2 regions of the Moritella sp. 28 genome follow, and region 1 is predicted to be linked to the other one. Evidence: predicted binding sites of a transcription regulator. Region 1 holds the regulator's gene; the other holds the start of a gene.

Evidence for each region. Region 1 encodes MetJ, which represses methionine synthesis genes. Its sites were predicted from a motif close to TAGACGTCTAGACGTCTA; they were not measured.
Region 2: a site for MetJ is predicted at 8,283-8,300, ahead of metE (5-methyltetrahydropteroyltriglutamate--homocysteine S-methyltransferase). Genes of this name have one in related genera too.

The regions. Positions count from the first base shown of each region.
Region 1 is NZ_CP056121.1:138,675-149,099, reverse strand. It holds gene argC (N-acetyl-gamma-glutamyl-phosphate reductase) at 1-817, opposite strand, end outside; gene argE (acetylornithine deacetylase) at 1,060-2,208, shown strand; gene ppc (phosphoenolpyruvate carboxylase) at 2,367-4,997, shown strand; gene metF (methylenetetrahydrofolate reductase) at 5,096-5,983, opposite strand; gene HWV02_RS00620 (bifunctional aspartate kinase/homoserine dehydrogenase II) at 6,127-8,550, opposite strand; gene metJ (met regulon transcriptional regulator MetJ) at 8,727-9,053, shown strand; gene HWV02_RS00610 (RNA-binding S4 domain-containing protein) at 9,207-9,776, opposite strand; gene HWV02_RS00605 (hypothetical protein) at 9,984-10,425, opposite strand, start outside.
Region 2 is NZ_CP056121.1:3,284,111-3,294,535, reverse strand. It holds gene HWV02_RS14500 (DUF3413 domain-containing protein) at 1-691, opposite strand, end outside; gene HWV02_RS14495 (DUF1414 domain-containing protein) at 775-1,005, opposite strand; gene yejK (nucleoid-associated protein YejK) at 1,086-2,120, shown strand; gene HWV02_RS14485 (hypothetical protein) at 2,188-2,685, opposite strand; gene HWV02_RS14480 (hypothetical protein) at 2,976-3,389, opposite strand; gene HWV02_RS14475 (choice-of-anchor I family protein) at 3,599-5,326, opposite strand; gene HWV02_RS14470 (Dabb family protein) at 5,543-5,842, shown strand; gene metE (5-methyltetrahydropteroyltriglutamate--homocysteine S-methyltransferase) at 5,917-8,199, opposite strand; gene HWV02_RS14460 (LysR family transcriptional regulator) at 8,415-9,335, shown strand; gene HWV02_RS14455 (response regulator) at 9,438-10,235, opposite strand.

The DNA.
Region 1 (10,425 bases):
GCACCATAGGTTGATCTTGATATGCTTCTTGGTAAGCTGCGGTGACTTGTTCTGGTGTAACACCAACTGCAAGTTTGACGTTAATCGTTGCTAAGATCCCACGCTTAAAACAGCCTAAGTGGGGAGTGAAGATAACGTCATGTCCTAAATGAGTACTGATTTCAGGTTGATGACGATGATTGAATACACCGTAAGGTGCGTGGCTAACTTCGCAAAATGCTGAACCCAATGCCGCTTTCCGACCTGCGCCACTAACACCACTAACAGCATTAATAATTGGTTTTTGACCCGCAGCAATCAGCCCATGTTTAGCTAGCGGTTTTAATGCTGATAACGATGCGGTTGGATAACACCCCGGCACCGCAATTAAGTTTGCTTCTGCAATATCAGCACTCGCCCATTCAGCTAAACCATAAACAGCACTCTTTAATTCTTTATCGAAATTATGTTTAAAACCGTAATGATTTTCATAAAAAGCAGGGTCGTTCACTCTAAATGCACCGGATAAATCAAATACCACCGCATCCTGCGCTAAAAACTCAGCTGCGATATCATGGCTTACTTCATGTGCCGTTGCTAACACGACAATATCAACGTCATCGCAAATATTTTTTATGTTGCTAACCGCTAAAGGCTCAATAGTTTGGTCAACAACACCTAATAAATGACCGTATAATGAAGAAAATGATTTTCCTGCATCCAAACTGTGTTCTGAAACATACAATCTTGCTAATTCAAGTTCTGGATGTTTAGTAATGTAATAGGCTAGCTCAGCACCGGTATACCCGGTTGCACCGACTAAAATTGTTTTTAACATGTTTGACTTCCGTGTTTGCTAAATTGTAAAACGACAGGCAATTTGGCCCTTTCCAATTGCGCTTACTTGCGTAAATGAAGCAGCGCTAATGCATTTTAAATACTGTCTCGTCGAAACGATGAAAAACGATTCATTATCTAACCCATACGTTGTAGAGTAAGGATGATTAAAGAATAAAACAGATTACATTTTTATGCAACTTTATTGCATAAAAAAACAACCAGTCATTACAGGAACGTAAAATGCAACTACCTAAATTTACCGAACTTTATAAATCACTGATCCTAACACCGTCGATCAGTTCATTAGAAAAAGAGTTAGATATCAGTAATAAGCCTATTATTGACTTACTCGCAGGTTGGTTCACCGAACTTGGTTTTAGCATCAATATAACTAGCGTACCTGACACGAATGGTAAATTTAATCTAGTCGCGACTTATGGCCAAGGTGATGGCGGATTATTATTGGCAGGCCACACAGATACCGTGCCGTTTGATGACGGTTTATGGACTAAAGATCCATTTCAGTTAACTGAAAAAGACGATAAATGGTATGGCTTGGGTACGATTGATATGAAGGGCTTTTTCGCCTTTGTATTAGAAGCATGTAAAAACATTGATTTAACTAAATTAGATAAACCATTACGCATTCTTGCCACTGCCGATGAAGAGACCACCATGGCAGGAGCAAGAGCGATTGCGGCCGCACAAAGTTTCCGACCTGATTATGCCGTCATTGGTGAGCCAACTGGTATGGTGCCGGTATTTATGCACAAAGGTCATATGTCAGAAGCAATACGTATTACTGGACGCAGCGGTCACTCTTCTGATCCTGCTAATGGAATCAATGCCATTGAGATCATGCATCAAGTAACAGGACAGTTATTGCAGCTGCAACGTAAATTAAAAGAACAATACGCCTGCGATCATTTTGTTATTCCACAACCCACGCTTAATTTTGGTCATGTGCACGGTGGTGACAGCCCCAACCGCATCTGTGGCAGTTGTGAATTACACATCGACATGCGCCCTATTCCAGGCGTAAGCCCCGATGAACTGTTTATGCTACTTAACCAAGCATTACTACCAATCCAAAAGCAATGGCCTGGCGCTGTTGATGTTTATCATCTACATGAACCGATCCCAGCTTATGCATGCGATACTGATTCAACGTTGATTAAATTAGCTGAAAAACTCACAGGTGAAGCCGTTATACCTGTGAATTATTGTACCGAAGCACCGTTTATTCAACAACTTGGATGTGACACTATCGTCATGGGTCCAGGGAGTATTAATCAAGCCCATCAACCTGATGAATATTTAGATTTATCCGCAATTAAACCAACACAGGCGATTATCCAAAAACTGATTGAAGAAACATGTAAAAACTAACTAAAGAATTATCGTTTTGTAGTAAATTTACACCTGATATCACAATTAATCGTATTAATTACACGATTTAATTGACGAATGTCACTAAATATAGTTATTTTACATACATAACGATAATAGTTGTTGCCGTATTACATCACTGAATTGAAGGATTATGTATGTCAGATAAATATGCAGCGTTACGAAGTAATGTCGGCTTATTGGGCCAAGTACTAGGGAATACAATCAAGGATCATCTTGGAGAAGAGTTCTTAGATAAGATTGAAACCATTCGTCAACTAGCAAAATCATCCCGTGCAGGTAATGATAAAGACCGTGCACAATTACTCACCGTACTGCGTAGCCTCTCTGATGATGAGCTATTACCAGTAGCGCGTGCGTTTAGTCAGTTCTTAAACCTGGCTAATATCGCTGAGCAGTTCCACACCACTTCACGTAATTGTGCAGATAACACTTGCGTGCCAGACTCTATCGATGAACTCTTTGCTAAACTAAATAACTCTGAAATCAGTGAAGAAGATGTACTTTCTGCGGTTAAAAACCTTAAGATCGATTTAGTACTGACTGCACATCCAACTGAAATCACCCGTCGAACCCTGATCCATAAGCATGGCGCGATAAATAAATGCCTTAGCCAGTTAGAGCTTACTGAATTAAGTAGCAAAGAGCGTGATGTCTTCATGACGCGTATCGAACAATTGGTATCACAAGCCTGGCACACCAACGAGATCAGAACAGTACGCCCTACCCCTGTCGATGAAGCTAAATGGGGCTTTGCAGTAGTAGAAAATTCATTATGGGATGCAGTACCAAACTTCTTACGCAGTCTTGATAAACGTTTACAAGACCGCTTAGATTACCAATTACCTATTGACGCTTCACCCGTTAAATTTACCTCTTGGATGGGTGGTGATCGCGACGGTAACCCGTTTGTTACTTCAACGGTCACCGAAGAAGTATTATTAACCAGTCGTTGGATGGCTATTCACTTGTTCCTTAAAGATGTAAAACATCTCACCAGTGAATTATCAATGAATGACTGTGATGACACATTACGTGCATTAGTCGGTGAAAGTCATGAACCATACCGTGTATTACTGAAAAAATTACGTAGTGAGTTAACAGAAACATTAGCGAGCTTAACTGCGCAGTTAAAAGGCGAATACACAGAAAGCCGTGACATCATCACGACAACAGCACAGTTACGTGAGCCATTGTTAGCTTGCTATAACTCACTTAATGCCTGTGGTATGCGTGTTATTGCCCAAGGTGCATTACTCGATACTATTCGCCGCGTTGAATGTTTCGGTGTGAGTTTAGTGAAACTTGATATCCGCCAAGACAGTGATCGTCATACCGATGTGATCGCCGAAGTAACGCGTTACTTGGGTCTTGGAGACTATGCACAATGGAGCGAGCAAGATAAACAAGCGTTCTTATTGCAAGAGCTTAATAACAAGCGCCCACTTATCCCACAATGCTGGCAACCGTCTGCAGATGTGAAAGAAGTGCTTGATACTTGTCGCACTGTGGCAAAGCAAGATCCAGAATCACTGGGGATTTACATCATTTCAATGGCACGTAAAGCCTCAGATGTATTCGCTGTACAACTACTATTAAAAGAAACTGGTTGTCCATTCCGTCTACCTGTTGCGCCGTTATTTGAAACTTTAGACGATTTGAATAATGCGGGTACAGTGACGGCAAGTTTATTAGCGATTGATTGGTATAAAAACTACATTAATGGCCATCAATATATCATGATCGGTTATTCTGACTCTGCGAAAGATGCAGGTGTAATCGCCGCCTCATGGGCGCAGTATCGTTCGCAGGAAGCCTTGGTTAATATCTGTGAGCAAGAAGAAATTAAGCTGACTTTATTTCATGGACGTGGTGGTAGCATCGGTCGTGGTGGTGCACCTGCACATGCAGCTTTATTATCACAACCTCCAGGTTCATTAAAAGGTGGTTTACGCGTAACAGAGCAAGGTGAAATGATCCGCTTTAAGTTTGGCCTTGCCAATGTTGCAGAACAAAGCTTAAACCTCTACACCAGTGCAATTTTAGAAGCTAATTTACTACCGCCGCCAGCACCAGAACAAGCTTGGCGTGATGCAATGGATCAAATGTCTTCGGATTCATGTGAAGAATATCGCTCATATATCCAAGGCCATGAAAAATTCGTGCCTTACTTCCGATCTGCGACACCTGAGTTAGAATTAGGTAAACTGCCACTCGGTAGCCGCCCAGCAAAACGTAAACCAAACGGTGGAGTAGAAAGCTTACGCGCCATCCCTTGGATCTTTGCATGGACACAAAACCGCTTGATGTTACCCGCTTGGTTAGGTTGTACAGCAGCATTCAAAAACATGCTCGATTCAGGTCAGCGTGAGACACTGCAAGAAATGCAGCAACAATGGCCGTTCTTTAATACCCGTATTGAAATGTTCGAAATGGTATTTTTGAAAGCTGATGCTTGGTTAGCGGAATATTATGACCAATGTCTAGTGACTGAAGATTTATGGCATTTAGGCAAAGAACTACGTGCAAGCTTGGCGTTAGCAACTGAGTTGATCTTAGGTTTAACACCTGACACGCAATTACTTGATGCTCAGCCCTGGAGTAAAAAGTCAATTGAGTTACGTAACCCGTATACCGACCCTCTGAACATCCTACAAGCAGAGCTATTAAGCCGCGCGCGTAGTAGTGAAGAAGTGAACCCAGATATTGAACAAGCCTTAATGGTAAGTATCGCTGGTGTTGCTGCAGGTATGCGTAATACCGGTTAACTTTCAATTTAGTTATCAGCTAATGAATAGATAATAAAATGCCGACATCATGTCGGCATTTTTGATTCTGATATAAGTAAAGATAACCAGTACGATGATTATTTTGGACGTACACCCAATGTATGACAAATAGCATACGTTAGATCAGCGCGGTTTAACGTATAGAAATGAAAGTCCTTCACCCCTTCGCGCGACAATACTTTCACTTGGTCAATGGCTATACTTGCGCCAACCAGATTACGTGTCGCCTGATCATTATCTAAACCTTCAAACTGGTTGTGCATCCAATTAGGCACTTTTACATTGGTCAGTTTTGAAAACTTACATAAGGTTTTATAATTTGATACTGGTAAAATACCCGGCACGATCTCTTTATCAATACCGACTGCCGCACAACGGTCTCGGAAGCGTAAAAAACTCTCGGTATCAAAAAAGAACTGTGAAATAGCACGATCAGCACCGGCATCAATCTTATCTTTTAGCGCGAGCAGATCTGCTTGCGCATTTTTTGCTTCGGGGTGAACTTCTGGATAGGCGGCAACTGAGATATCAAAATCATTTACCTCTTTTAATAAAGCAACTAAGTCAGCTGCATACATATCAGGCTGATTCAAGCCCGGTGGTAAATCACCACGTAAAGCCACGATATTACGAATACCGTTGTCCCAGTAATCTGTTGCAATCTGCTTTAGCTCTTTGCGATTAGCGTCAATACAAGTGAGGTGTGGTGCAGCAATCAAGCCTGTTTCATGCTTAATTTGTTTAATAATGTTATGAGTACGATCACGAGTACCGGAATTAGCACCGTATGTCACAGACACAAATTTAGGGTCTAACGCTTTTAAACGATTAATTGACTCCCATAAAGTAGACGTCATCGCTGGAGAGTTGGGCGGGAAAAATTCAAATGAAACGTTAATATCACGTCCCAATTCAGAAACACTTTGATTCAATACTTCAATATTTTGTGCGTTGTGAAAACTCATACTTTATTCCCTTAAGATGTTTAGACGTCCATACCTCTTTACGTCTCAATCATCACAAGTTTGGTGGATAAAGTCAACGCACATAATTCATCTTAAACATGAATTATATGCGCATTGGTTTTCGACAGAGGAGAATGTAAAAATTAACGCGCGAACAACTTACATAATTGGAAAAGATCAGATTGAATAGCACCCGCAGTCACATCTCTGCCAGCACCAGGGCCTTGGATCACTAATGGGTTATGGCGATACCAGTGACTATTAATTGAAAAAATATTATCACACGGCAATAAGTTGGCAAATGGATGGGTTGGTTCTAAGAACTCTAACCCAACCTGCGCCCCTTCTTTACAACTAAAACTAGCGACATAGCGTAATACTAAGCCCTGCTTTTTGGCTTTATTAAACATATGTAATATTTTGTCATCGAGTGCTTCGCAATGTTCTAAAAACTCGTCCACTTTAAATGCCATTAGATCTTCTGATACCAATGACTCGAGTTTAATATCGCCAAGATCCATCTCATAGCCCGCTTCACGGCTTAGAATAAGCAGTTTGCGCTGTACGTCCTTACCCGATAAATCTTCACGAGGGTCAGGTTCCGTTAGCCCTTGATGCCAAGCTTGTTCCACTAATTCCGAGAACGCAATTTTACCATCATATTGTTGAAACAACCAAGATAAGGTACCAGAGAAAATACCGCTAACAGCTGTCACTTGATCACCACTGTGTTGCAGCATATCCATAGATGATTGGATCGGTAACCCTGCGCCAACCGTGGCGTTGTATAACCAATAGCTTTCATTATCACTAAAGCTCTGCTTAACCCGATTATAAAATTCACTGCTCGCCGCGCCAGCGAATTTATTTGCTGAAATCAGATGGAAACCGTGTTGGGCAAATTCAGGATAATAATAGCTGATAGCTTCACTGGCGGTAATATCGATAATCACCAGTTCATCAAACGGGTGCAATGCGAGATTAGATAATAACTGTTCCCATACAAACGATTCGGGTTGGAAGTCATCAAGTACCGTCGCAGCATCCAGACCATTGAAGTCTAATACCCCGCCCTGAGAGCCATATACACCGCATAAACACAGTTCGACATTTTGTTGTTCGGGTACTTTATGCATTTGCTCCGCAAACAGAGATAGCCAACCAGCACCGATATTTCCTTTACCAAACAGCACCACACCAATGCGTCTTGGCTGCTTAAATAACGCCGTATGTAACTCTTTCAATAACGGCTCTAACACCACTTTCTGCAGAACGGCACAGATACTTAAATGGTTTTCACCTGTCTGTACAAATGTCAGATTATGCTCTGAAATTAATTGATAAAACTGATGTGATTGCAACGCATTATCGGTTACACCAGAACCCACTAGCGCCACCATACAAAAACCACTCACATGCTCAATGGCTTTTACATTAGATTGCTGCTGTTTATATGTTGCTAATGCAGTAAGTGCAAACTCAACAATTTCAGCGGTATAACCAAATCTAACCATATAATCCGTCGGACGGCGTTTGATACAGATAGGAGAGAGTTGCTGCTGTGCTAACAATGCAATTAACTGATTATATTGTTGCTGGTAATCTGCATCATGATTAAACTCAACATCCACTAAATGTAGATCATCAATCGAGGTGACAATTTTAGCCCCTTTACCTTTTGGTAAACGACGGTGGATCTGAGTTGACCCCTCATCAGGGGTATAACTGCAACGTAACTGCACATGCTGTTTACTCTCGACAACAGGTTGTAATGTACGCGCATGTAATACGGGAGAGCCTAAACGCGCGAGCTCAGCCGCTTCATAAAGTGATAATTTAGTTTGCAGTTCAGCATCTTTTACACGACGTGGGTCGGCACTAAATACCCCCGCAACATCGCTCCAAATAGTGGTTTGATCAGCATCTACTAATGCAGCTAACAAGGTCGCAGAATAATCAGAGCCATTTCGCCCCAATGTCACAGTACGCTGTTGTGTATCTGCAGCAATAAAACCGGTCACGACAACGCGATTAGTCAGGGTCGCTAAACACGAGTCTAATTTTTGGCGAGACACCATTTCATCAACCACAGGTTGCGCGGCTAATTCAGTTGTTAAAAACAAGCGAGAATCTAAATCATTAGCTGGTAGTTCGCTTTGACTCAGTAAAGCTGCTAATAATCGTGCGGACCACACCTCACCATGCGCTAAAATTTGGTTTTTAGCATACACATCAAGGGTAGTTTCTAATAAATGGCCTATAGTATGAATATCATCTTGCAATGCAGAAGTGAGTTGTGTGCATAAGGCACCTTCTAATAGTTCTGTAACTAACTTAGTTTGATACTCGCATGTCGCAATAAGACGTTCCGATGCAGCTTGATCACCGTCTTCGGCTAATTGTAATAATTCTAATAATTGATTGGTGGTCTTGCCCGCTGCAGAAACGACAATAAGATCGCGTGCTTTGGTGTGTTGGCTAATTATCGTCAATACTCGACGATAACAGGTAGCATCAGCTAAACTACTGCCACCAAATTTATGAATACTGCGCTTAATTGCGTCCATGCGTTCTCCCGAACTTAATATCGAATTAATATATTTCCAGTAACTCAAAACATACACTATTAGGCTACAACAGGTCAATAGACGTCTAGAGCTCTTTACATACTGATTGCCAATAATCAAATTCAAAGGTAGACTTATTACTTATTCATAAATAATAATTTACGCAAAGGTCAAAAATGACGAAGTGGAACGGCGAGTATATTAGCCCCTATGCAGAGCATGGGAAAAAGAGTGAACAGGTTAAAAAAATTACTGTTTCAATTCCTTTGAAAGTATTAAAAGTACTGACAGATGAAAGAACTCGCCGTCAGATTAATAATCAACGACATGCAACCAACAGTGAGTTGTTGTGTGAGGCATTTTTACATGCTTACACAGGTCAACCATTACCTGCCGATGAAGATTTAACAAAAGACAAACCAGACAGTATCCCTGAAGAAGCTCGGGCACAAATGTTAGCGCTGGGTATCAATATCGATGATTATTTAGAACAAGATGATTAGTCACTAACTAACGAATGCTAAATAAAGAACGTCTGAAAATAAAACAGGCCCACCTTTTATAAAACAGGCCCCAATTATAGGAGCCTGTTTTGATTTAACCTATATACAATGCGCTATCTAGCTCGCATTGTTGCTAATACCTTAAAGTGAAATCTAAAAACTAAAAGGAGCCGCGCGGCCTTTTTTCTTTTTCTCAACCGGTTTCGGTTCAGCTACTTTCACTTGTTTAGCTTCAGATTTTTTCTTTTTCTTCTTTTCAGGCTGCTCCCAGATACCTTCAGGGATGCTGTCGACAACAGGCTTAGCAACTGGTGTTGGTGCAATAAATTCGGGTTCAACAGCAACATCTTGCTCAACAGTATTGTTTCCTGTGAAATAGTCTTCAGTAACATCGTTTTCTGTAATATATGTTGCTACAGAATCAGACTCTAAAGCCGCAGGGTCCACAAATTCTTCTTCATCAGTAATATCGTACTCTGCAAGTTCTTCCGCAGACATGACTTGATAAGCTTCACCATTAAAACCAATGATATCGCCAAACATGATCTTTTTACGTTTGCGTGTTTCAACTTCACCATTCACATACACATAGCCGTCTGCAATATAGTTCTTCGCTTCACTGCCCGAGGTCACTAAATTTTCGATTTTTAAGATCTTATATAATTCAATCGGTTCTTCAGCGACAACAACAGGGATAACTTCAATTTCATATTCTTCAGACATGGGAACCTTAAATGTGGGCAAATAGCGAGTCTTTATACAAGTATAAGATTAGAAATGCAAACGCCAAATAAGTTAAATTAGTCATCCAAACGACAATAAAAATATCGGACATGCATATAGCAAAAGAATACCACCTAAATATAAGAGGTGGTATTCTGGATTGTAGTGATATGTCGTACAACAATTCAATGTTGATACATTAAGTTATTATAGTGGTGAATAACTATGAGTGTTCACTTCGATTTCGGCATCTTTTACAATACTCATGTCTTTAATCTGCTTTAATTTTTCGAGCAAATCGATTTTTTCATTAAAAGTGATAATGAAGAAACGCTCACCCACAGTAAGGATGTCTGCGTTATCAAATGATAACGCAGTATCAGGGTCTATCATTTCAACCAAAATAGATCCTGTTAACATCCCTGATTCTCCATTGTCCAATGCTTGCATTTCCTGCCCTGCGTATAAAGTCGCTATATCACTATTCTCTTCAGAGAATGTGTATGACGTAGGACTTACCGGAGAAAATTTGAAGCCACTACTTTCAATGACGATATTATCATTTATGTTTGACGGAGACGGTACCGTAGAAAGCGTTAATTCGTTTTTATTATAGGTAATTATATTCGCATTAGATAATGAGCTACAT
Region 2 (10,425 bases), 2.0 Mb from region 1:
GCTTGTCAAATGCTTTTTTATCTAACCAGCCGTATTTAGCAAGGAAGGTTCTTGCTGTCATAGGGTAAGCCAGTGGGAAATTTGCTTTTTGTGCGGTAATAGGGCGGTACACTGCCGCATCAGCCCACATGTGTAGCAGGTGTCCCGTTAAGAAACAGCTGAAAAAGAAGATCGCAATAATAGGACCAAGTTTAAAACGGCTTAAACGTCTTAATCTGTGCCACAGAAAACTTGAGATAAGTAATTCAAATAAGAATAAGAAAGGTACGAAAACAAAGAACGATTGCCAATCGGAGTTAAGTGTTTGTTCGTTCTCTCCAAGTAATATCTCAAATATAATTGGATTTATATGTAAATTATAGAGCTTAAATATTTCTGTATCGATAATTAACAGCGATATTCCCAACGTGGAAAATAGGACTGTTAAAAAACGCAGTGTACGTGGAAACGGTATCAGAAAACTGACGGGGAAGATGACCACCAGATATAATATGAAAATGATAAAACTAAAATGACCCAGCAAGCTGATAAGGGAATAAACTTGACCTAGCATCGTTTCAGGCCATTCGGCGATGAAAAGGTAACGTGATGCAACAATGATTGCCAGTAAGATATTGGCTAAGCTAAACCAATGACCCCAACTGATAATTTTGGAGACCTGATCGCGATAATGATGTCCTGTTTCTAGCATAAGTTAAACTGCTGTCTCATATAGTATTTTTATAATGTAATGGCGAATAATAAATGACAAGGCATCCTTGCCTATCATTTTAATTAATGTGATGTATCTTTACTCTTTACTGATGCAACAAGTGCTTTAGCAAATTTTTCAGCAACCGCTTGGCGCTGTTTTGGTGATAAAGAAGCATTGATGATATTTGCAGCTGCATTACCAAGTACCATTAAACCAAGGTCTAGTGGCGCGTCGTGCTTTTCTAGTACATCAATAACTTCATCAATAACTTTTTCAACTTTATCACTTTTGTATTTAGAAACTATAGGCATAATTTAATCTTTTAATGTATGAATGGGCAAAGATGATTATAATACCTCACAGAATTCATTAACTCTAATACTTTAAATATATGCAGCTAAAATTAAATAACATTATTCTACATTCGTTAGCCTTTAATACAGAAGGTGAGCTGAAATGTTACCCTCGTAGTGAAGAATTGGTTAATTCACAGCCTGTTGAAGAGCTTGCGAGTGAATTACATCGAATCTACAATGCCAAACCAGCGAAAGGTTTTGGTTATTTTAAATGCGCAGAAGAGGACAATAGTCGTCTACCTTTTGAAATTGAACTTCGCAAATTTATGGATGAAGAAAGTAATTTTGTTGATTTTTCAAGCTCTGCTTCAAACTTGTTGGTGGGTGAACTACTCAAATATGACTTTGTGACACAAGGTATTCTGTCGTTTGTTCATTATAATTGGATGGCATCTGATTACCTTATCGTTGCGTTATTAGAAAATAAAGACAGTGTAATGGTTACTGAACAACTCGATCTCAGTAATACGCATTATCTTGAACTGTCTAAAGTACAGCTTGCAGCTAAAATTGATTTGACTGAGTGGCGACAAAATAGCGATTCGAAACGTTACTTATCATTTATTAAAGGCCGTGCTGGTCGTAAGGTATCAGATTTTTTCTTAGATTTTCTTGGCTGTACAGAAGGAATGGATGCAAAATTACAAAATGCAGGCTTAATGCGTGCTGTTGATGAGTTTTGTCATGTAGCAGAGCTAGATGCTGAAGAGTCGATACAAGCACGTGAGCAAGTCGCACAGTACTGTAATGAGCAAATCAAAGAAGGTAATGAGATTGAAGTTAAAGATCTATCCGATCATCTAGGTGATGTGACATCTCGTGACTTTTATCAGTACGCGTCAGAAGCCTATGAACTTGAAGATAGTTTTCCTGCAGATCGTGGCGCTGTACGTAAACTGACTAAATATGTCGGGCAAGGCGGTGGTCTTAGTGTTAGTTTTGATCAAAAATTGATGGGTGAACGCATTACTTATGATGCACAAACGGATACGTTAACAATTGTTGGTATTCCGCCTAATTTGCGTGAGCAGCTTATACGTCGTGGCAGCTCTGTTGATGATAACGAATAGTATTTAACTCGTTATTTGTTGTAAATGCAGATGATGGTAATGACGATTATCATCATTTGTTTAAGTCTCATTCAATCAATTTGTTTTCTATAGATCTCGCTTGTTTTAATCCCCATTCTCCTTTGACCGCTACTTTTATCATCATATCTAAAAATATATGCAAGCCGTTATTATCGAGGTCAAGACAAATACCATGGCTTTCTCGAGAATAAATATATAAGGCGACAAGATTATCAGGTTTTTTATCAAGCGAGATTCGTGTCGTTAGCAGCGCATCGGGTTTTGCCGGTGTCGATTTTTTCTGTATTTCGGTTCGCCCTGCAGCATCATGTAATGCTTGCTGATGTTTATCTGCGAAAGACGCTTCTTGGATCGTTTTGTTTTCTTTGTATAAAGATTGAATTTTATCTAGCTCATATTGCAGTGTTAACTCAGCATTTAGCATTTCTAATAATTTCTTGCACATGTGACGAGTTAGCCACCACTGAGGATGATTTATATTATTAGAAACGATGAGTAACATGCGATCTTCAACTGGGTTATAAGTTAAGCTAACTTGGCTCATTCGTTATCCTTAGGGGATGATGTACATTGTATTGATATTACTTAATAGTAGTTTTTACGTCGTAAAGTGCAAATACAAATGGTAAACACTTTTAGGGTAATTTTAATGCAGATGTTGAGAGTGTGTACTAAACGGCATAGTGCAGAATTATGACTATATCTAAATGAGAAGTATGATTAAATTAAATTAAATCAATAGATAAGATGAACATGAAGGGAGTTGGGATGGAAAGTTAGAATAAAAAAGGGAGGAGAAGGCCTCCCCCTAACCATTAAGTTATCAAAGCTTAATTAAGCTTCAGCAGTTGCTTTTGAAGCTGCAGCTTTAACCACTTTTTGTACTTTTGCTGGTTCAGTTTTTAATTCGCTGATCATTTGAGCAAGTAGGTCGATTTTGCTTTCTACTTCATTCAGCTTTTGACCTTGAACACCAGTAAAGCGACCAGTAATGCTTTGTGCTTTAGTTTCAATTGATTCTAAAGAGATTTTTTTGCTAAAAATAGCAGACACTTGCTCTTTAATTTGTGGTTCAACTTGAGTGCCACGTTCAACTAAAGATTCAAATAGTTGAGTTGCTTTATCTGATGACTTTGCTGCTTCATCAATGATTGTGCCGTAAACACCAAAACCTGCAGTGATAGATGTTTTTGCTGTTTCTTTTGCGACATTGTAGATAGTTTCTACTTGGTTTAGTAAGTTAGCCATTGTAATCACTCCTAGTGAAAGTATTTTAGGTTAAGGTTTGTTTCCAACTGAGTTAATCATATTGGTTTTATTTAGAAATCACATTCCAGAGGGAAATAAAACATGGCTAACTTGTAAATAAAAATGCACCACCGTAAGTGATGCATTTCACTAACCTTATTTGCGGTTTATCACTTAGCTCGAAGAGCCTACAATATATACCAGAGGGATTATTTTTTCAGTTGATATACTACGGTTGTTCCGCTTACTTCATTTGCCACGAGTAATAGAGGTTTACCGTTTGGACTCTTGTTCTCTGGAATAAACTTCATACCTTCAGGACCTAGATCACCAATAGCATGAGGGTTGCCCTTTGTTATTACACCGTCTTCAACTTCAAATTTAGGTGTAAAATTACGGTTAATAATGTAATCGATGAAATAAGCCTGCTGTGGCACGGTAATATCATAAATCATAAAGCCAGATGTACGCTCTAAACCAATAAAGGCATATTGACGTCCATTAATTTCGCCAATCGCTAATGCTTCTGGCTCTGCGCCTTTATCATCACTGCGGCTATCTCCTTTGTTTTTACTGTTATGGTTATTGAAGTTGATACCTAAGCGGTCCGCAGTGATACGTTCAAAGTCATTACCACTGTCAAATACTTGTTTGCCTTGTGCATCCCAAATAGAGAAAGATCGTGAACCGTAGCTGTAGATCTTATCTATGTCTCCGTCATTATCAGTATCACCAATACTGGTTGTTACTTTGAGTCGTCCTAGCTGTTTTTTATCTTGGATGGCATCAAATTGAGGGTGGTTTTTATCAAGTGTTAACTTACCTGCGCGGGTTTCTTCTGAGAACCCTGCGTAATCACGCGCATCACCTTCGTTGGCTGTGACGATGAAATCAGCGCCTTCAATGCTGTAGCTAGCGATTGTATCAGGCTGGTAAAGACCGTACACACCAGGGTAAGATTGGATATTTATTTCTCCATCCTTATCACTGGCATCGATAGCGTTTTTCACTAGACCATAATCCTTGCAGCCTAAATCAATAATACGCTCAACGCGTTGTGACTTGAGGTCTATCACTGCAATTGCATTATTTTCTTGTAATGATACAAACGCTTGCGAGTTATCGTGAGATATGGCGATATATTCAGGTTCAAGGTCTTGGCTAACGGATGATTTTGGACCGTTTACCTTTACACCTTTTGGTAATTCATGATGACGTGCTGACTGTGTATCAAAGTCGTTAAAATTGATATTAATTGCTTGTTTTACTGGCACATTGTTATTGATGTTGATGATGGAAATTGAGCCTTCAGGATCGACGGTATAATCATTACTTGGTTCACCTTCGTTGGCTACAATCACTTTATTGCCGTCATGGGTGAAAACAACATTATCGGGTAGGTAACCGACTTCGACAGCGCGTAAATAAGTCGCTTTTCCTGTGTTGTCTAGACTATAGAAACCAATGAATCCACGGTCTTGCACTGAATTTCCTTTGTCGTCACCACGTTCGATCGCAACAGCAAGTAAATTATCATAAATAGCAACGCTGTTCACAGAACCTAGGCGTGTTAGATTTAGATCTGAAGCGAGGTTTAACGTGGATTTTTTAATTAAATTATTAAGTGTTAATGGGTCAACAGTGGTTTTTGTCGTGTTATTAGCGGTATTTTTTATGGTACTAATTATACTGGCATCGAGAATATCAACTTGACCACTTTTAGCGTTAACCACAAAAATAGATTTACTTTGTGCATGATAATCTAAGATCTCTGCTGCACTAACACCATATTGACCTGATTCATAACGTGCAAGCATTGTTACTGTAAGAGGCGGTTTTATGAGTTGTTGCGATGTGTCCCTTGGTTTTGCTATACAAGCTGTTATGGCTGTCGTTAGTGCAAGGGCGATGGTTGTGCTTATCAGAGTCTTTTTCATTTGATTCACTTATTTTATTGTTTTTATGAATACGCATGTGTGTATATTGATAAATATAGGGTAGTTGTAATGCACATTTGTGATACTCATATGACATCTTTGTGAAATATTGATATTCATCCACCTAAATATGACATTTAAAGTTATACTTTCACTTCTTCAAATCCCCAAGTTGGTTGGGTGAATTATTCGTTTGTTAAAAAGGATGGAACAATCATGGCGTTCAAACATATTGTGATGTGGACTTTACTCGACACTGCCAATGGTAATGATAAAAGCACAAATGCTAAATTAGCGAAAGAAGCTCTTGAAGCGCTTAATGGTCAGATTCCAGGGTTACAACGTTTGGAAGTTGGTATTGATTGTCTGCAAGGTGCAGGCTCTTACGATTTAGTATTAATTGCTGATCTCGATTCTCGTGAAACGTTAGATGTATATCAAGATCACCCAGCACATCAAGCTGTGTTACCTATGATGAAAAGCATCACTAGCCAGCGTGCAGCTGTAGATTATTAATACCTAATTTATACAAAATAGATGAAAAAAGGAGAGCGTTCGCTCTCCTTTTTAGTAAGAAAATAGATATTAGCTTAGTTAGAGAATGTATCGCGTAAGTTATGCGCTGCTGTCACCATGTTCTTCAATGCTGCTTCTGTTTCTTTCCAGCCACGTGTTTTAAGACCGCAATCAGGGTTAACCCATAAGCGTGCCACATCAATGTATTCACTGGCATTGGTGATTAACTGTGTCATCCATTCAACACTTGGTACGTTTGGAGAGTGAATATCATAAACCCCCGGACCAATATCATTTGGGTAACTAAAATCAGTAAAGGCAGATAACAGTTCCATGTTAGAGCGTGACGTCTCAATCGTGATAACATCCGCATCTAATGCGGCAATTGACGGCATAATGTCATTAAATTCACAGTAACACATGTGTGTATGGATCTGAGTATTGTCTCTTACACCTGATGCACTGATACGGAAAGCTTTAGTCGACCAATCTAAATATGCTTGTTGTTCACTGTGACGCAGTGGAAGTCCTTCACGCAGCGCAGGCTCATCAATTTGAATTACTTTAATACCAGCCTTTTCTAAATCAACGACTTCATCACGAATAGCCAGTGCGATTTGATTAGTTTGTTCTTCACGACTGATATCATCACGGGTAAATGACCAGCATAAAATCGTCACTGGGCCTGTCAGCATGCCTTTCATTAGCTTGTTGGTTTGCGCTTGTGCATATTGGCTCCAAGCTACTGTCATTGGGGCTGGGCGTGAGATGTCGCCAAAGATGATTGGTGGTTTAACGCAACGTGTACCATAACTTTGTACCCAACCATTTTTTGAGAATGCGAAACCATCGAGTAATTCACCAAAGTATTCAACCATGTCATTACGCTCTGGTTCACCGTGTACAAGTACATCTAGCCCGAGTGCTTCTTGGCGTTTTACGACATCTTTGATCTCTGCTTGCATCTTGGTGATGTATTGGTCTTGGCTGATCACATTTTGTTTAAATTGATTACGCGTCTGACGAATATCGCTGGTTTGTGGGAATGAACCAATCGTTGTCGTTGGAAATAATGGTAAATTCAATTCTTGCTGTTGGCTTACTATACGTTGCGTAAATTGACTATGACGTTGTGCATCCTGGTCGGTAATTGCTGCAACACGGGCTTTAACGGCGGCGTTATGAATGCGAGATGATGTAGCTCGAGATGATACTACCGCTGTTGATTCAGTGAGTTGTGCTATTAATTCATCAGAACTGTCACCGCTTAAAAGCGCATTGATAGTGCTAATTTCAGTCAATTTCTGGGTCGCATACGCTAGCCAAGATTTTAGCTCTGAATCGAGTTTAGTTTCATTATCTAGGTCAACGGGGCTATGTTGTAATGAGCATGAAGATGCAATCCATAAACGCTCACCTAACTGTGCTTTAGCTTGCTGTAATGCGCTGATTGATTGCGCAAGATCGTTACGCCAAATATTGCGGCCATTAACAATACCAGCAGATAAAATAGCATTATCAGGGAGTAATGCTAATGCCGACTCTAATTGCTGTGGCGCACGAGATAAATCAATGTGGAAGCCATCAACAGGCAATGAGAATGCTAACTCAGCATTGTCACCTAGCGCACCAAAATAACTGGTGAGTAGTAGTTTGTTGCTACCTTTCGCTAATTCAGTATAACTGGTTGTCAATGCCTGTTGCCATTCGCTTGTTAGATCTTGAACGAGAATAGGTTCTTCAATTTGCAGCCATTCAACACCTTCAGTTGCGATGTTAGCAAGTAGTTGCTTATACGTTTCAACAAGTTGAGGTAGTAATGTCAGTTTATCAAAATCACTGTTGGTTTTACTTAACCAGAGGTAGCTTACCGGACCTAGCAAATTGGCTTTAATTGGGAAACCAAGTGCTTTTGCTTCTTGGATCTCTTCAACAAGTTGGTTGTAGCTTAATGCGAAATTTTGGTCTTCGTTTAGTTCTGGAACAAGATAGTGATAATTAGTATCAAACCATTTCGTCATTTCACATGCCGCAGCTTGTTGACCACAGCAAGGGCTAGAACCTCGCGCCATATTGAACAGTGTATCAAGGGTGATCGTTTCTTCTTGATGACGCTCTGGGATAACACCTAACGTCGCTGACAATGCCAATACTTGGTCGTACCAAGCAAAGTCACCCACAGTGATGAAGTCTAAACCCGCATCAATTTGCTGTTGCCAATGTTTAGCGCGGAGTTGTTTACCAACGGTTTCTAGCTCAACTTTGGTGATGTCATTTTTCCAATATGACTCAATTGCTTTTTTTAATTCGCGGTCTGCACCGATACGGGGGAAACCTAATATGTGTGATTTAGCCATCTTTAACTCCATTTTCTTAGATGTATTTTTTTGCTTGAGTCTTAAACTTTAAATTAAAACGGTAAACTTAATGTATAGACGCTTAGCTGTTTAGATGGCTAAAGTATTGAACATTATCTCACATGAATCAAATTCATATTTTTACTGATTAAGTTGAAATTAATTGATGTTGGCATTATGCTGAACTTAGCCATCCGTTTAAAAGGGAATTAACGATGCTCGAAGTTAAGCATTTGAAAACTATAATTGCATTAGAAAAGACAGGTTCATTAGTCGAAGCATCTGAAAGTCTCTATATGACGCAATCAGCGTTATCACATCAGATAAAAGATCTTGAAGACCGTTTAAATACGGCGTTATTTATTCGAAAAACAAGACCGCTACGCTTTACTGTAGCAGGGGAGAGGGTGCTTAAACTTGCGAAATCAGTATTACCTATGTTTGCTAATACTGAACGTGATATTAGCCGTTTATTATCGGGTAATGCAGGGCGTTTACACATGGCAATCGAATGTCACAGTTGCTTTCAGTGGTTAATGCCGGCGATTGATGTGTTCCGTGACCAGTGGCCTGAAGTCGAGCTTGATTTAACCTCGGGCTTTAGTTTTGCGCCTTTACCAGCATTAAAGCGGGGAGACCTAGACTTAGTGGTGACCTCTGATCCACAAATATTATCAGGTATTCATTACGAACCGCTGTTTAGCTATCAGCCGATGCTTGCGGTCAGTCGCCATCATGCTTTAGCAGATAAAGCGTATATAGATCCAGAGGATTTGAGTGATGAAACGTTGATCACGTACCCTGTAGAGCAGGAACGATTAGATATTTTTAATTTATTTTTAGATCCTGCAGGTGTTTCCCCTCATGCCATTCGACATGCGGAATTAACCATCATGATGTTACAGCTGGTGGCGAGTGGGCGCGGTGTTGCGGCATTGCCAAATTGGGCGTTAACAGAGTACTTAGAAAAAGATTATATCCTAGCTAAACCACTCGGTGAGGAAAGCTGTTGGACAACCTTGTATGCGGCCATTCGTATTGAACAACTTGAAATGCCGTACATGGTTGAGTTTTTAAAAGATGCGAAAGAAAGTTCATTTCAGCAGCTGAAAGGGATAAAAGCAGTGAACGGATAGTCTTTTAATGGTTAAAAAGGGAATGAGCTTGGTGAGTTGTTCATCCCCTTGATGAATCTACTCTATGTTAAGAGTAGTCTTCAAACTACGAGTAGACCTGTACTATTGTTCATTCAATAACTGCTGCACAAGCATTCTGACCGTATCAATATCAAAAGGTTTATCACATAGTGCCGAGACACCAGCTTGTTTTACAGCGGTTAACTGGGCGCAGCCTTCTTCAGATGTCACCATCAAAATGGGTAAGTAAGATAATTCTGGGTTCATTCTGATCTTTTCAATTAACTCTTTGCCATCCATTTCCGGCATGTTGTAATCGGTAACGATCAAATCGAATGTATTTTGTGCTAGATATTCCAGTGCTTCGACACCATTTTCTGCTGTGGTGATATTCACAATACCCATGCTATTGAGTACGCGACAGATGTGTTTTCTCGCTGTCAGGCTGTCATCAACTACCAGTATTTTTAATGTGGTTACATCGTATAAATCCAGTTCCATTTCTTCTGGTTCAATGTAACTCAGTGTGGCATTGAGGGCGCGTTGCAAGTCTACAAACTTAAATGGCTTGGGCAAAATTGCGATAGCGCCAGCTTGTTTCACTTGATCTAAGACAGAAAATCGTTGCTCGCTAGAAATGAGCATAAAGGCAATATTTTCAGTCAGCACATTAGATTTAACGAACTCCGCCAATTCCGCGCCAGAGCCATCTTCAAAATACATCGCGCTGATAATCAAATCCGGAATAAATCCGGTTAAACTTTGCTTTGCCTGCTCGATTGAGACAAGGCATTCGATGTTATCAACACCAGCGTCTTGTAATTGTGTAGTAATGAATTTACGTTGTGTGCTAGAAGGCTCAATTAATAAAATTGACAGGTCACGAACTTCAAGACTCATATTATTCCTTGTAACATATTATGTTGCTTTAATTTAAGTGTTTGATATTAGTGGTTTTAACTTATATCCGATATTTTATAATAGCCGTATTAAGCATATATTTGTATGATTTAGTCTATGTTTTTACTTGGTGCGCCACTTTTTTATCACCTTTGACGAAAAATACTGTCTTTTAGGGCGGTGATGTAAG